2 regions of the Peribacillus sp. NPDC096622 genome follow, and region 2 is predicted to be linked to the other one. Evidence: riboswitches for the same ligand, from Rfam matches in the RefSeq annotation. Region 2 holds a riboswitch; the other holds the start of a gene.
The links. A riboswitch is a leader RNA that binds a small molecule or an ion and turns the genes downstream of it on or off. The one in region 2 is predicted to bind cobalamin.
Positions count from the first base shown of each region.

Region 1: linked by a shared signal. The riboswitch ahead of ACIQYG_RS19475 ((2Fe-2S) ferredoxin domain-containing protein) and the one ahead of ACIQYG_RS03955 (ABC transporter substrate-binding protein) in region 2 are both predicted to bind cobalamin.

Region 1 is NZ_JBIWES010000012.1:15,975-23,559, reverse strand. Features, by position in the region: gene ACIQYG_RS19495 (precorrin-8X methylmutase) at 1-118, opposite strand, end outside; gene cobK (precorrin-6A reductase) at 131-901, opposite strand; gene ACIQYG_RS19485 (sirohydrochlorin chelatase) at 898-1,830, opposite strand; gene cobJ (precorrin-3B C(17)-methyltransferase) at 1,849-3,504, opposite strand; gene ACIQYG_RS19475 ((2Fe-2S) ferredoxin domain-containing protein) at 3,519-3,887, opposite strand; cobalamin riboswitch at 4,039-4,228, opposite strand; cobalamin riboswitch at 4,430-4,625, shown strand; gene ACIQYG_RS19470 (hypothetical protein) at 4,609-4,767, shown strand; gene ACIQYG_RS19465 (energy-coupling factor ABC transporter permease) at 4,801-5,544, shown strand; gene ACIQYG_RS19460 (energy-coupling factor ABC transporter substrate-binding protein) at 5,546-5,857, shown strand; gene cbiQ (cobalt ECF transporter T component CbiQ) at 5,844-6,620, shown strand; gene ACIQYG_RS19450 (energy-coupling factor ABC transporter ATP-binding protein) at 6,639-7,484, shown strand.
Region 2 is NZ_JBIWES010000002.1:114,939-122,523, reverse strand. Features, by position in the region: gene cbiB (adenosylcobinamide-phosphate synthase CbiB) at 1-174, opposite strand, end outside; gene ACIQYG_RS26935 (adenosylcobinamide amidohydrolase) at 171-806, opposite strand; partial or broken gene ACIQYG_RS26930 (heme ABC transporter ATP-binding protein) at 894-1,643, opposite strand; gene ACIQYG_RS03960 (FecCD family ABC transporter permease) at 1,650-2,705, opposite strand; gene ACIQYG_RS03955 (ABC transporter substrate-binding protein) at 2,668-3,633, opposite strand; cobalamin riboswitch at 3,811-3,985, opposite strand; partial or broken gene ACIQYG_RS03950 (polysaccharide deacetylase family protein) at 4,073-4,760, opposite strand; gene ACIQYG_RS03945 (hypothetical protein) at 4,693-4,911, opposite strand; tRNA gene ACIQYG_RS03940 (tRNA-Arg) at 5,098-5,171, shown strand; gene ACIQYG_RS03935 (hypothetical protein) at 5,632-5,796, shown strand; gene ACIQYG_RS03930 (DNA topoisomerase III) at 5,999-7,585, opposite strand, start outside.

The sequences.
Region 1 (7,585 bases), on a different contig from region 2:
TCCATTCATCTTCAGAAAAATCATGATTGCCCATTTCTTCAGCTATGATCGAGAAGCTATAATCATATATTTTGTCTGGGTCCACCGTTAGTGGTTTAAAATCCGTTTTAAAGTCCATCTTGCATTCCTCCTAATTTTGATTTAGCTGTTTATTCAATTCGGCGATGACATGATCAAAACTTGAATGAACATTTTGATAGTCAACATCCGGTCGCGATATCATGATTGTCTCTATTCCACATTCCAAAGCGGCTTCCAATTTCTCATCAACCGCACCGACCTTGCCACTTTCTTTCGTTATCATCAATGTGACCCCATATTGTTCATATAGAGCTTTATTTAATTCTTTGGAAAATGGCCCTTGAATCGCAACGATATTTTTTTGTTCAATGCCCAGCTGCGCACATTTTTCCATATTGTCCATGCGAGGCAGCATTCTCGCTATGACTCTGGTATTCTCGAGCCCTACCAATTCTTTTGCGAACACGGCCAGGGTTTTACTTCCGGTCGTAAGCATGATGACCCCCCGTTTTGCTGCGGCAAGCTTGGCAGCTTCCTCATAATCACGGACGACTATCAATTTATCATTCTGAAACCGTTGACTTTCACGCTCATAACGAATATAAGGAACATTGGCTGCCTTTGCTCCGTTAAGGGCGTTTTTGGATGCTTCTTCGGCAAATGGATGACTTGCATCGACTACAGCCTGAAAACCTTTTGCAGTTATTAAAGATGTCATATCCTCTGCTGTTAATCGGCCAATCCGGGTGGATATGCCTGCATCTTGCAAACTTTTAGCTGCCGACCCGGTTACAACAGTTGCCAAAACCTTAAATCCCACCTGCTGCATCTCAACCGCTAATTCCCTTGCATCACTTGTACCCGCCAAGAACAAAATCATTTTGACGACCCCACCACTTGCCCATCATGATCATGATCGTGGTCATGGTCGTGGTCGTGATGATGGTCGTGATGATGGTCGTGACCGTGGTCGTGGTCATGATGGTGATGATGGTGAGCATGTCCATGTTCCTCGACATGTTTACGATAGTTTTCCAAATCACGTGCCCCGCTTGACCTGCCTTCACTGGCTTCAATAACTCGTTCTTGCAGAATGTTCTGTAATGTTGGATGATATCCAAAATACTTCGCTAAAATGAATTCTCGATCATGATATTGCTCTTGATAGCCTTTCAGCATATCCTCCATTCTTTCCATCAACACCCCAGTGAAGAGGAAATATGGCAGCATCACTATTTTTTTTGCCCCTAATCGGATGCATCGTTCAATACCTTCATCAACGTGCGGGTCCGTTACACCCATGAAGGCCGTTTCGACCCATTTAACGTTTAATTTTTCCCATAATAATCGTGAAATTTTATATATATCACTATTTGCATCAGCATCACTGCCACCTCGGCCAATTAGCAATATCGCTGTCTCAGAATGTTCAGAGGTCGTATCGAATCCCGCTTCCTCAAGACGGTCTGTCAGGATCGTCAATACATCATGGTGGACCCCGATCGTTTGGCCGTATGTGAATTTCACTTCTGGATACTTGGTTTTCCCATCCTCTATTTCAGCTGGGATATGTAATTTCGAATGTCCTGCATGCAACAAAATGATCGGAATGACGATAACTTCAGTAGCCCCTCGTTTTACACAATTATCAATGCCTTTGGATATATTCGGTGCCGCAAATTCCAAGAAGCACGTTTCTACAAGGAAGCGCTCATCCAATGCCGGAATCATATTTTCAATAAAATGAATGACTTCTTCGTTTCCCGAAGCCAAGCGGCTTCCGTGTCCTACAAACAAAACTGCTTTCATTTACTTTCCCCCTCTTGATTAGTCTTCACAAGGCGCAGGCTCTATGTTTATTTTGGGAGCGATGTCCTGATAAGAAAAATTCTGTATCTTTTTCGAACGTTTGAAGTATTTAAAAAGCCGCTCATTTGGATGGGCATTTTGCTTATACTCCCCGACAATGTCCATAATCAGTTCAACAAGCTGTTCCGGTTCAATGCCTTCCGCAACCGGCTGACCTGGATGGGCTGTTCTTCCAACCGGTTTAGCTCCAAGGAATAAGTCGAACTTCCCTTTTCGGAAGACAATCCCGATATCATCCATAACAGCACTGTAACACGCCATCCCACACCCATTAAAACCGATGTTCAGTTCCTTGGGCATTTTCATTCCGCCAAGCACCCGGTGTATTTCATCCGCATAAGGAATGGATTCCGCTTTTTCACCATCACAGAAATCACAGGCTTTTAATGTCAGTACATCTCCAATCGGCGATAATAAAAAGTTTGCTGATTGCAATTTCCCCGTAATGACTTCCGGATCCGTTGTCGGAATCTTTAATACGATTTTATGATTTGGCGTGTATTCCATCGTTCCCTTTTCCCCGACTACTTCCGCAAGAGTCATCATTTGTTTGGGAGTGAATTGTTTATTCGCCACACCTGGACTAACGGCAAGTTCGAATACCGACTCCATTTTTTGCTGAACAATTGGCTCAATGGATTGCTGAACGGTTTGACCCTTGACTCTTGACAGTGCTTCCATTGCCATTTCAAAGGAAGCTGGCTTCTTTTCTGGTGCTTTTGTAAGTAATCCAACTCCTCCAGCGGATTCGGTGAAGGCTTCTTGCACGGAATCGGCATCTTGATCTAATGCCCACGGTTCCGCTTCTTTTTGCAGACGCTGATGCGGCTTCAATGGTTGCTTTTCCGAATTCAACGTATATTTCCTCTGATAGCCTCTTGGTGTGATGATTTTGTCATCATATAAAAAGGTGGATGAATTACCGATGATGACGGTGGTCAACATTCCAATATCGTGATTCAACATATCTTTCAAATTGGTAATGACAATATCCTGCCTATCCCGATAAGCACTTTTCACCAACCCGACAGGTGTATCCGGCGAGCGGTAGCGAAGGAGAATTTTCTGTGTTTCAACAATTTGCCGGGTCCGCCTGCCGCTGCGCGGATTATACAGCGCAATGACAAAGTCTGCCATGGCAGCTGCTTCAACCCTTTTAGCGATCAGTTCCCAAGGAGTTAAATGATCACTGAGGCTGATCGTACACGAATCGTGCATGACTGGAGCCCCTAGTAAAGACGCACATGAGTTGATTGCAGAAATGCCAGGAATGACTTCAATGCCCACTCCAGTTTCTTCTTTCCAGCCTTTTTCAATCAATACTTCATAAACCAACCCTGCCATTCCGTAAACTCCGGCATCCCCACTGGAAATCACCGCCACTTTCTTTCCCAACTCCGCTTGTTTCACTGCTTCCTGTGCACGTGAGACCTCTTCGGTCATCCCCGTACTAATGATCGTTTGATCTGTAAGCAGTCCCTGAATGAGTTCAACATAAGTTTTATAACCAATGATGTAGTCACTTTCCTGAAGGGCTTCGACGGCACGTTTGGTAATGTGTTCAAAATTCCCTGGTCCAAAGCCCACGACGAATAATTTACCGTTTGTACTCATTAAGACATCTCCTTTTACGCTTTGTTCTTTGAAATACCCGTATGAGCTGGAAAATCTGGATTAGGGGTCATATCCCCGTCATTGAATTGGTAGATCATCTGTGGAACAAACCCACCATCATCGATATTATTGACGATCTGCCGGCCGAAATCGGGCGTTTCTACTCGATACCAGTTTCCTTGGGGATAGGCAATCACTACGCAGGCATCCTTACATCTTCCGTTACAGCGTGTCCTGGTTGTATGGATTTTCAGATCCAGTCCTTTTGAAGTAATTTCATCGCGAATCGCTTGGGTTACTTCTTCCCCGCCCTTTTTCATGCAGCTGCTCCCATTACAAATCAGCAGATGCGTATTTGTACCCGTCAAGTTCCAAGTAGTCATCTTCTTCCTCCTGAGTTCAGGGAAAAGGCAAAATAAAAAACCTTAACATTAAGAGTCAAGGTTTAAAAAACTATATGAATGAGGAGCTAAAGGCAAGTATGCCAAATCCTCCCAAAATCGTCATAGTCCTTCTACCTTTCCCTCCGAAAAGTATCATGCAATTTTAAAAGCAGGTTTCCTGGCTTACGCTTCATTTTACTTTGTCCCTTCCCGGCATCATGCCAGTGGCTATCGACAATTTCATCAGCGTTTACAGTAGCGGGGGCTGCATCGGATTTTCACCGATTTCCCTATTATCCCTTGCTTATTCACACAAGGGCACTTTTAAAATGAAATATTTGGTTTTATTACACATTTCTAACTAACATAATCTATCATATAACAACTTTATCAAAATTCAATAGTTTATTCCGACTGTTTAGAAAAGTTTAATAGTGTAAAACCAGTTACAATCCTTACCTCGCAACAAACTTCGGCCCGAAAAAAAAAGATAGTGTAGCTGGAATTATTTCTTTATGGTACACTATACGAGAATTTTCAAATAATTACATAAGTTTCATGGTGTTGAATTTTTCGGAATTCAGCTTAAAAGGGAAGCCGGTGAAAATCCGGAGCGGTCCCGCCACTGTAAAGGGAAGTTCCATTACTTTAACTTAAATCCACTGTCAAATGAGATGGGAAGGATGTAATGGGATGATGAACCAAAGCCAGGAGACCTGCCATGAAGCATGAAACTGTTTCAGCCTACGAGGATGGGCGTGCGGATCAGGCAGAATGGACCATGGTTGGTTCATGCTGCAAAATTCCTGTTCATTACGCACTTCTTTCCTTTGGGAGAAGTGCTTTTTATTTTGGGCGCCGCTTTTCTTCTCAAGATTGATCAGAAAAATTATAAGTGTTGAAAGGAGAAAGAATGAAAAGAACCAATTGGAAAACTATTTATTTTGTCATTTTACTGCTTTTTGTTCCAAAACGGGCATCGGCCATGCATATAATGGAGGGCTTTTTACCCATAGAATGGGCTATATTCTGGTGGGGTTTGACGCTTCCATTTTTAATCTTGGGTTACCGGTCCATTAGGTCCAAAGTAAGGGAAAACCCAGAAACAAAAATGATACTTGGCCTATCGGGCGCATTTGTATTTATATTATCGGCGCTAAAGATTCCTTCCGTTACGGGAAGTTCTTCGCACCCTACCGGAGTTGGTTTGGGTTCCATATTATTCGGACCATTGGCCATGAGTGTCGTTGGCTCCATCGTTCTGTTATTTCAAGCTGTTTTACTGGCTCACGGAGGATTGACGACATTAGGCGCCAATGCATTTTCCATGGCCGTTTGCGGACCGTTCATTGCATACTTTGTCTTCAAGGGCGCAACTAAATTGGGGTGGTCTTTTTCACTTGCCGTATTTTTGGCAGCTGCTTTTGGGGATTTGGGAACCTATGTGGTAACTTCCGTTCAACTTGCTCTTGCTTTTCCTTCCGAGGTAGGAGGATTCATGGCCTCTTTCAGTAAATTTGCAGGGATTTTTGCCCTGACCCAAATTCCCTTGGCAATCAGTGAGGGGTTATTGACAGTCGTCGTGATGAATTTCTTGAAAAAATACAATCTAGGCGAATTGAAATTGCTGCGAGTTTTATCTAAGGAGGCCCGTTAACATGAAAAAAAGTTTACTGCTGCTTTTCCTGGTCGTCATTCTTGCCACCATACCGTTAATCACCCAACAAGGAACGGAATTTGGCGGTGCAGACGGCGAAGCTGAAGAGGCCATCACTAAAATCCAGCCGGAATACAAGCCATGGTTCAACAGTATTTGGGAGCCGCCGGGTTCAGAAACCGAGAGCTTATTATTTGCGCTGCAAGCTGCAATCGGTGCTGGTTTCATTGGGTATTTCATAGGTGTAACGAGACAAAGGAATAAGCAAACCAAACAAGAAATCCCCGAAAAATCGAAGCATGTTACTCATTGATAAATATGCCTATTTCAATGGGCTAAAGGATGTACATCCGTTGGAAAAGATGGTTTTTGCACTCTCCCTTTTGCTATTTTCATTAACGGTAAGGGATATGGCCGTTTCGCTCATCACTTTTACGGTGATGAGCGCTTTAATCATTTTTGCGGCAAAAATCCCGCTTTCTTATTATTTTAAATTACTTCTATTACCGGGATTTTTTATACTATCAGGAACAATTACCATCCTTTTTTCTTTTACAAGTAAATTTACTTCGATTTCGGATTTATGGTGGTCCTGGAAGTTCGGGAACTGGCAAATATTCATCAGCGATGACAGCGTCAGTACGGTGGCCAATTTGATCACTGTCGTATTCGGCAGTATCAGCTGTTTATATTTCCTTACCTTAACTACACCCATTACAGTCATCCTATCCGTGCTGCGAAAACTTAAAGTGCCTTCCTTATTGGTCGATTTAATAGAATTGACCTATCGCTTCATCTTTATTTTTTTAGATACAGCTTTGGCCATTCACCAATCACAAGCTTCACGGCTGGGATATGGTTCGTTAAGGAAAGGCATTCGATCTCTCGGATTACTAATCTCATCATTATTTTTAGGAGTATTGCAGCGCTCTAGACAGTTGACGATGGCCATGAACGCGAGAGGCTATCAGGAGAACCTTTCTTATATCGAGGATACTTACGCCTATTCCTCACGCAATTGGCTGATCACGATTGTAATACTAGGAAGCTTAATCTTTATTAATGGATATTTGTAAATTGGAGGCAACCCAACAATGGACGAGCATATTTTTCATATAGAAGGCCTCACCCATCAGTTCACAGATGGAACCTTCGCTTTAAAAGAACTTTCGCTATCGGTACAACACGGTAAAAAAATTGCATTATTAGGTAATAATGGTGCTGGCAAATCAACTTTATTCCTCCATTTAAATGGTCTATTACAACCTACTGCGGGAAAGATCAAGTTTAAGGGCAAGAAAATGAAATATGACCGTAACGCATTATTATCATTAAGAAAGCAAGTCGGTATCGTTTTTCAAGATCCCGACTCTCAGCTTTTTTCCGCTAATGTACAACAGGATATATCGTTTGGACCAATGAATTTAGGATGGGATAAAAGTGCAGTCCAGGAGAAAGTAAATTGGGCAATGGCTGAAACGGAAGTAACGGAACTGAAAGACAGACCTACCCATTTTTTGAGCCTTGGGCAAAAAAAACGTGTTGCCATTGCAGGGGTACTTGCCATGGAACCCGATGTCTGGCTCCTGGACGAGCCTACCGCTGGATTGGATCCTTATTTCTCCAGACAAATCATGAATCTGCTGGACAGTATCCACCACCCTGACAAAACGATAATCCTATCAACTCATGATGTTAATTTAGCTTACCAATGGGCTGATGAAGTTGTGGTCATGAACGATGGTAAGGTCATATACCAAGGGGACCCTGTTTCCGTTTTCCATGATGAAGACGTTTTGCTGCAGGCACATCTGGAGAAACCGTGGGTTTTTGAAATGTTTCAAGCCCTTCTTCAATCAAGGAATCTTGCAGAAAGGGACCTTTTCCCAAGAACGAAGGAAGAATTGCTTCAAAAATTGGAGACAGAAAGGATTTATTAATAAAGTATCCCCTAGCTTTTGTTTCATCTTTCCAAAAGCTAGGGGATCACCGATATATCTTTAAAATAGCTGGCGAAAATCCTTGTTCCTAAAAAACAAAA
Region 2 (7,585 bases):
GATCAACATGGAGAGTCCTTTCCGTTTCTTATATGCCCCTTTATTGAATGCCAGATCCAACTTGCTGATCATCGTTCCTATCCATTTGACTGGATGCGGCCAATTTGGCGGATCTCCAATTAATAAATCAAGGAAAAATGCCAGCGTAACTGCAAAAAGATGATGATAAATCATAATTCCTCAATCCGTTTCCAATTATTCGTCAATGCTTCCACAGTACAATCATATACACCGCGACTGATCAGCTTCCCTAACGGAGTGATGGTGCCTGCATATTGAAGCTTTGCTCCTCTTTGGGTTGCCGCAATCAAAATGCTGTCTGTCGATGTTCCTGTTGCACAAGTATTTGTCACCTTATCCATGACATGCAAATCATGAAGCGCTTTTACTTTTGCCTCGGTCGCAGTCACTATGCTGTGGATATATGCCTCTTCTGCCAAATGCCCATTTACGAATATCCATGTATTTATCGTTCCTGGAGCGGAACTCCAAGAATGCCGGTCAGCTAATGAAGCGTCGATGGCATTCCCTACACCCGCCGTCACAATGATAAAAACCGAGAAATCTTCAGTTCTTAATAGCTTGAAAGCAACCGTATCGAGAAAGACAGCTGTCATCATCCCTACCGTTTCCTGAGGTTCAAAACCATGAGTTGTTAAATAGTCGGCCATTTCAACATGATGATCCTCGCAATCATAGCCATGATGGACGTGCCTATTCACAAAATATTTATGCCAGCCCGTCCCCGAACCCGTCACTCCGGAAGACATCGTTCTAAGCGGGATTGGAGAATTCAATTGAATCATCTCAGATCCGACTGTCAAATAAGAATCATCAATTTCCAACGGGATAGTATCATGGCCATGCTTTTCCGGAACGATGAACATCTGCGGTTTCGGAAGGGCGGGATGTGGATGTTTTTCGATCGTCGTATGATATACACCCTGAATCCGTTCCTGTTGGAGCACTTCATTCGGTACATCAACAACCTGAATCTGCCCTTTCTCAAGCAGCATAAGCCGATCACAATATAATCCAGCCAAATTCAAATCATGAAAAATTGAAATAACGGTCAACTTCTGCTCTTTTGCCATTTTCCTCATTAAATCAAGAAGATCTTTTTGATAGGAAAGATCCAAATGGTTCGTAGGTTCATCCAAAAAAAGGATTTCCGGCTCTTGGGCAAGGGCCTGTGCCAGCAGGACCCTTTGTCTTTCCCCTCCTGATAATCGATCAAAATGAAGATCCTGAAAATCAGCTACTCCCGTTTGTTCCATTACCCGCTGGACAGTCGATTCATCTTCTGCGGACCAACTATGGAACCATCCTGATTGATGGGCATATCGCCCAAGTGAGACCGTCTCTTTTACTGTATAGGAGAAAGCTAATGAGGAATGTTGAGGGAGCACGGCAATGACCTGTGCAAGTTGTTTTGACGAATAATCCTTCAAATCCCTACCGCTAATCCGTACGCTTCCGCCTTTATAATCGAGCACCCCGCTAAGCATACTTAAAAGCGTCGTTTTCCCGCTGCCATTAGGACCAAGAATCCCGAATAATTCCCCTTTATGTACATCAAAAGAGACAGAGTCCAAAACAGCTTTGTTGTGATATCCGCCTGTTAACCCTTTTACTTCAAGCATCCGTTTTTACCCTTCTCTCCGTCTCTTTAATAAAATCAGCGCAAATGCAGGTGCCCCGATAAGTGAGGTGATCACCCCGATCGGCAGTTCCGATGGGGCTATGATCGTTCGTGCTACAAAATCCGCCAATATTAAGAATCCGCTTCCTATCAATAATGACAACGGAAGCAAATGTTTATGGTCAGGTCCCCAAATCTTTCGGACTAAATGAGGAATGACCAATCCTACAAAACCAATCGCCCCTGAAACGGCAACGGCTGCCCCTGTCAATGTCGAACCGGCTATCAGGATCCACATTTTCCGCCGCTTGACATTCACACCTAAGTGTTTTGCCCGGTCTTCCCCGAAAGTCATCGCATTCAATTCACTTGTATTCATGATCAAGGTCAACGAACCAATGATAAAAAACGGCATAATGATTGCGATATAATTCCATCCGCGCATAGAAACGCTTCCCATCAGCCAGCCGATGATTTGTCTTAATTCATCACCCGTCAGCGCAATCATCAATGAAATGAAGGCACTTAAAAACGAGCTGAAAATGATTCCCGTTAAAATGATCGTTTCCACTTTCATCGATCGATCCATTTTTTTTGCAAAAGTCAATACGCAGAGCATCGTGAGCACTGAGCATAAGATGCTCAATGCCGGAAGAGTATATAAACCGATGAATGGCAGTGATATATTCAAGAATATTGTCAATACGGCGCCGACCGATGCTCCTGATGAAATACCTAATGTGTAAGGATCAGCGAGCGGGTTCCGGAGCAGTCCTTGAAAAGCCGCACCCGCAATCGCAAGTGATGCCCCAACCAAACCCGCAAGCAATACACGCGGCAAGCGGATGTTCATCACGATATTCGTCAGCATCACATCCGGATCGGCAGAAATCGGCAAGTGGAAAATCTCCTTGCCGATTATTTGTAAAAGTACGGGAATCGGTACTGACACCGAACCAAAGGAAATGCCTATCGTCATTGCGAATAACAAAATGAACAACGCAATCAAATAAGCCAACGTCCATTTAGTTGTCAAATTGGTTCGGATAGACTGATTTGGCAAGTTCCTCTACTCCCTCTATTAAGCGCGGACCGGAACGGGTCACCAAGTCAGAATGGACATCAAAAACTTGGCCATTTTTAACAGCATTTACGTCTTGCCATCCTTTTCGGCCCGTCACTTCACTTACTGAATCTTTCGTATAATAACCATACGTTGTAATGATGACATCAGGATTTGCAGCAATCATCGACTCTTCATCAATTTTTGCCCAACCGTCCAAATCAGCAGCAGCATTATCCGCTGAAATAATATGAAGCATCTCATTCATGAAAGTATTTTTTCCAGGTGTGTATATTTCCGGTGAAGGCGAAACTTCCACTAAAACGGTCTTCCTATCCTCTTCCTTTACGGATTTGGCTTTTTCCTGGATATCCTTGAGCTTCGTTTTCATATCCGCAACGATTTCATTTGCCTTATCATGTTCTCCCGTTGCCTGTCCAATCATTTCAATAGACTCATAGACTTGGTCAAAGCTTTGTGCATCATTGACTACGAGAACATCTATTCCAGCATCCTTAAGCTGCTGTAAACCCTCATTTGAATTATGGGCACTTGATGCATGCGCAAGAACAAGGTCAGGCTTCATCGAGACAATCAGCTCCGTGTTCATTTCCATTCCGCCAACTTTTTCAATTTCTTTCGTTTCTTCCGGGTAGTTATCATTGTCGGAAACACCAACGACCTTTTTTCCCAAACCAAGTGCAAAGACCACTTCCGTATTACTTGGTATCAACGAAACGATTTTCTTCGGCTTTTGTTCTATCGTTACTTTTTCCCCAGTTGCATCTTTAATCGTAATCGGGAAAGCTTTGTGTTGAGCATGGTTCGTTTGCTGCTTTTCTTTTCCTTCATCAGCAGCGCCACTGCAGCCGACCACCATGCCTGCAACAAGCAACATCAACAATATCAGACCAAAAATCTTCTTCATTTTCATTCCCCACAATCTTTTCATTTAATTTCTTCCACCTAATAAAGAAAACGCAATCCTGAAAGATGCCCCAAAACGAAAAGCACCTCCCGTTAACGGAAGATGCTTGCATGGCAACAATAATCAATACGGACTCTTTCTTAGGGTCTGCCACACACCTTCCCATCCGCGTAGGTTACAGGTGTACGAATTCTGGCAGGTCTCCTGGCTCATGGTCATCGTCAACGGTACCTTCCCATATCTCATACAGTGGTACACAGCCGTCAGCTCCCATATACAGTGGCGGGACCGCGCTGGCATTTCACCAACTTCCCTTTTAAGTCATTAAGACACCAAAATCGTTCATATGTATATAATTTTCACTGCCTTCATTATACACCATGTAAGAATCGATTATTATATGATTTTTCTGAACGAATACGAAATGACCCTTCCACCTTCAATGCTTTGAAGCATTTTCAATCAGTGACGCAAACCCTTCGACTGATAACCCGGGTGAAATCCGAACTCGATGCAGGGCACGCATCCCTTGGTCCCTTGAAGCCCCCCAGGTTCGGTAGTGACTGCCATCTTGTATCAGCTTCTTCTGACAGCCTGAGACTCTCTTCGTTATACAGGGCAACCGGATAGGAAAGCACTGTCGTGTCCTGGTCGGGGATATGGTTGAATAACTCCTTCGACTGAACCATTTCCGCTTCTTGCTGCTCTGCCGTCATGCGGTTCAGTTCCAAATGGTTGATGGTATGGCTTTCGATCGAAATCCCAGCCTTGCTCATCTCCAACATTTGATTTTCAGTCAGGTGATGACCTTTATCAACGGACTTCCCGATCATGAAGACATTTGCTTTCATATCATTTTCTTTTAATATCGGGAAAGCCTCCGTGTAGTTATCTGAATAGCCATCATCAAAAGTAAGCCAGACACACTTCTCACTTGGTATCCGATTCCCGGTTAAGAAGAGGAATGCTTCTTCAGGGGATAATGTATAGTAACCATTCTCCCGAAGCCAAGCCATCTGTGATCGGAATTCCTCCCTTGGAACCCGAAGGCCATTACCTTCAGAAATACTGTGATACATCAATATCGGGAGCTGGACCGGGGACTCGCCCGTTACCCAGTCTCCCGTAAGATTTGGCCCTCGGATCTTGCCCGGTCACATCCACAGCTGCTTCGGCCACTTCAATGTCATCTTCAGCAATCAGTGCAGCCGTCTTTGTGCCTAGCCCCTCTAAAATCCCTTTTGAACATCCAGGTAAAATCAAATCCCCACAATGCAACCATCCATTCTCCTGATTTTAAACTAGTGGATAATAAAGCATTCCATTTAATGAAGAAAAGGGAAACTCGGGAACTTAGCGGCCTGCTAAACATTTTGAGGATTTTTTTTTTCATAAGTATGTGCTATTAGCTTGAAAAGTTTGCCTATAAGAAATATAATAAATAAGTCGTCGACTTTTATATATGTCCCAGTAGCTCAGCAGGATAGAGCGACAGCCTCCTAAGCTGTAGGTCGTAGGTTCGATTCCTATCTGGGACGCTAAAGTTTATAAGCCCTGTTATAATGCGGTTCTTCCGTGTTGTAGCAGGGTTTTTTTCTGTTAATATAAGAACAAGTTATTTTATGGACAAAGTAACCACTGATTTATCAAGCCATGTAGCTATCAAAAAATCCGAATAATACAATGCATGTTATAGTAATAAGAAGTTTGAATTATTACGTTTTTTGATATATACCAAAAATACTGGATTTCAGGATATAATCCTGTCTTTTTTAAAAATATATGTTTTAACTTGTCCCATCCGGGTATACAAATACTGTAAGACATTCTCACCAAAGGAGATGATAGTGCATGATGAGTACAATCAGAAGCCAATGGAACAAAGAGAATGACGCAGCGGTGTTTAGTCCCGGTGATCAGCGTTAGAGTCAATTGAAGAGTTGGATGATAATCAAATATGGGAATTACTAGTCTTCTCATCCAAAGGAGGATACGATCATGAGTATTTACAGCCTATGGAATCAAGAGAATGATGAAGCAATTTTCAGTCCGGGTGATCAAAAGCCATTCAGTACGCTCATACGAGTAGATTCGGATAAACACACACACACTGACAAAACACTTGAATATGAATTACATGGCACCGTACTGAATGAAATTTAACTGAAGCATCGATATATGGGGAAAGGGATGGAGCGCTCGCTCCATCCCTTTCTGCCGCCTTGTTAGACTTCATCAAGCGGCAACCTTATTGTCAGGAAAGACGTTCCTGCCGGCAAGGACTTTGCCCAGACCTGTTCCATGCATATAACCCCATAAAAAAGCGCCCTTCACCATGGAGTTAAAGGTGAAGGGCGCTTTTCTTTTATTTATCGAATTTCAGTTTCGCCAAGGCATCTGCCAATGCAGTATTGATCGGCTCTTCTTTATTTTGCTTTTTCATATAATTGGATACTTCATTTTTGGATACTTTTTGATTTTTATTCTGCCCTCTTCGTTTATTGTAAGAAGAAAGTTTTTCGTGAAAACCGCATTTACAGGTGAATGTCTGTGCTTCACCTTGACCGCGCATTTCCATCTTTTTATGACATTGCGGGCATCTGGCATTTGTTACACGTGAAACACTTTTTTTATGGCCGCATTCACGATCTTGGCAGACAAGCATTTTTCCCTTTTTACTATTCACTTCAAGCATCAGCTTGCCGCAATCAGGACATTTCGTTCCTGACACGTTATCATGCTTGAATTTTTGATCACTATTTTTGATTTCATGGACGATATTTTTGGCGTAGGAGCGCATATCACCGATGAAAGCCTGTTTTGGCAGCTTTCCTTTTGCTATCGCAGTTAACTTTTGCTCCCATTGAGCTGTTAAAGCTGGAGAACGCAAGTCTTCAGGTGCCAATTGAAGAAGTTGTTTTCCTTTCGAGGTAACATGAAGGCCCTTTCCTCTCTTCTCGATCAGGAAGCTATTGAACAGTTTTTCTATAACATCCGCACGTGTTGCAACCGTTCCAATCCCGCCAGTTTCACCAAGAGTCTTGATGAGCTCTTTGCTTTCCCCTGCCATGAAACGGGCAGGATTCTCCATTGCCGAAAGAAGCGACCCTTCATTGAATGGTTCCGGCGGTTTCGTTTCACCCTCTGTTTGTTTCACAGCCGAAACGGTTAAACTGTCACCTTTTTGAACGTTCGGAAGCAGCTGCTCAGCTAGGCCATCTTTAGCTTCTTCCTCATCGAATTGGTGATCATAAACTTCCTTCCAACCTGACTTCAGGACGACCTTCCCTTTTGCCATGAACGTCTCCTGTCCCATTTTTGCGGTGATGGTCGTTTGTTCGTATTCAAAAGGCGGCATCAATACAGCAAGGAACCTTTTAACGACCAAATCATAGATTTTCGATTCTTTGTCGCTCAGTTTTCCCGGCAGCGGCGTTTGCTCAGTGGGGATGATTGCATGGTGATCAGAAACCTTGCTATCATCCACGAACGATTTATTGGTTTTAATCGGGCTGCGCAGGATCCTCGATGCATACTGGGCATATGGTTTAATGCTTACAGCCTGTAATCTTTCTTTTAGCGTATCAACCAAATCCGTTGATAAAAAACGTGAATCCGTCCTTGGATAAGTCAAGACCTTATGGCTTTCATATAATCGCTGCATGATCGATAACGTCTCTTTCGCCGAATAGCCGAATTTCTTATTGGCGTCCCGTTGAAGTTCTGTTAAATCATATAAAGAAGGGGCAAAACTTTTCTTATGGGACTTGTTCACTTCAACCACTTCTGCACTTTTCCCCTTAACGGCTGCAAGGACCTTTTCTGCCTTGTTTTTATCAAATGTGCGGATATCCTTTGATTGGGCATCTTGCCAGACGAGGCGCAAATTGGGTTCTGCAATTACTGAAACGCCATAATATTTTTTAGGCTGGAATTGTTTTATTTCCTCTTC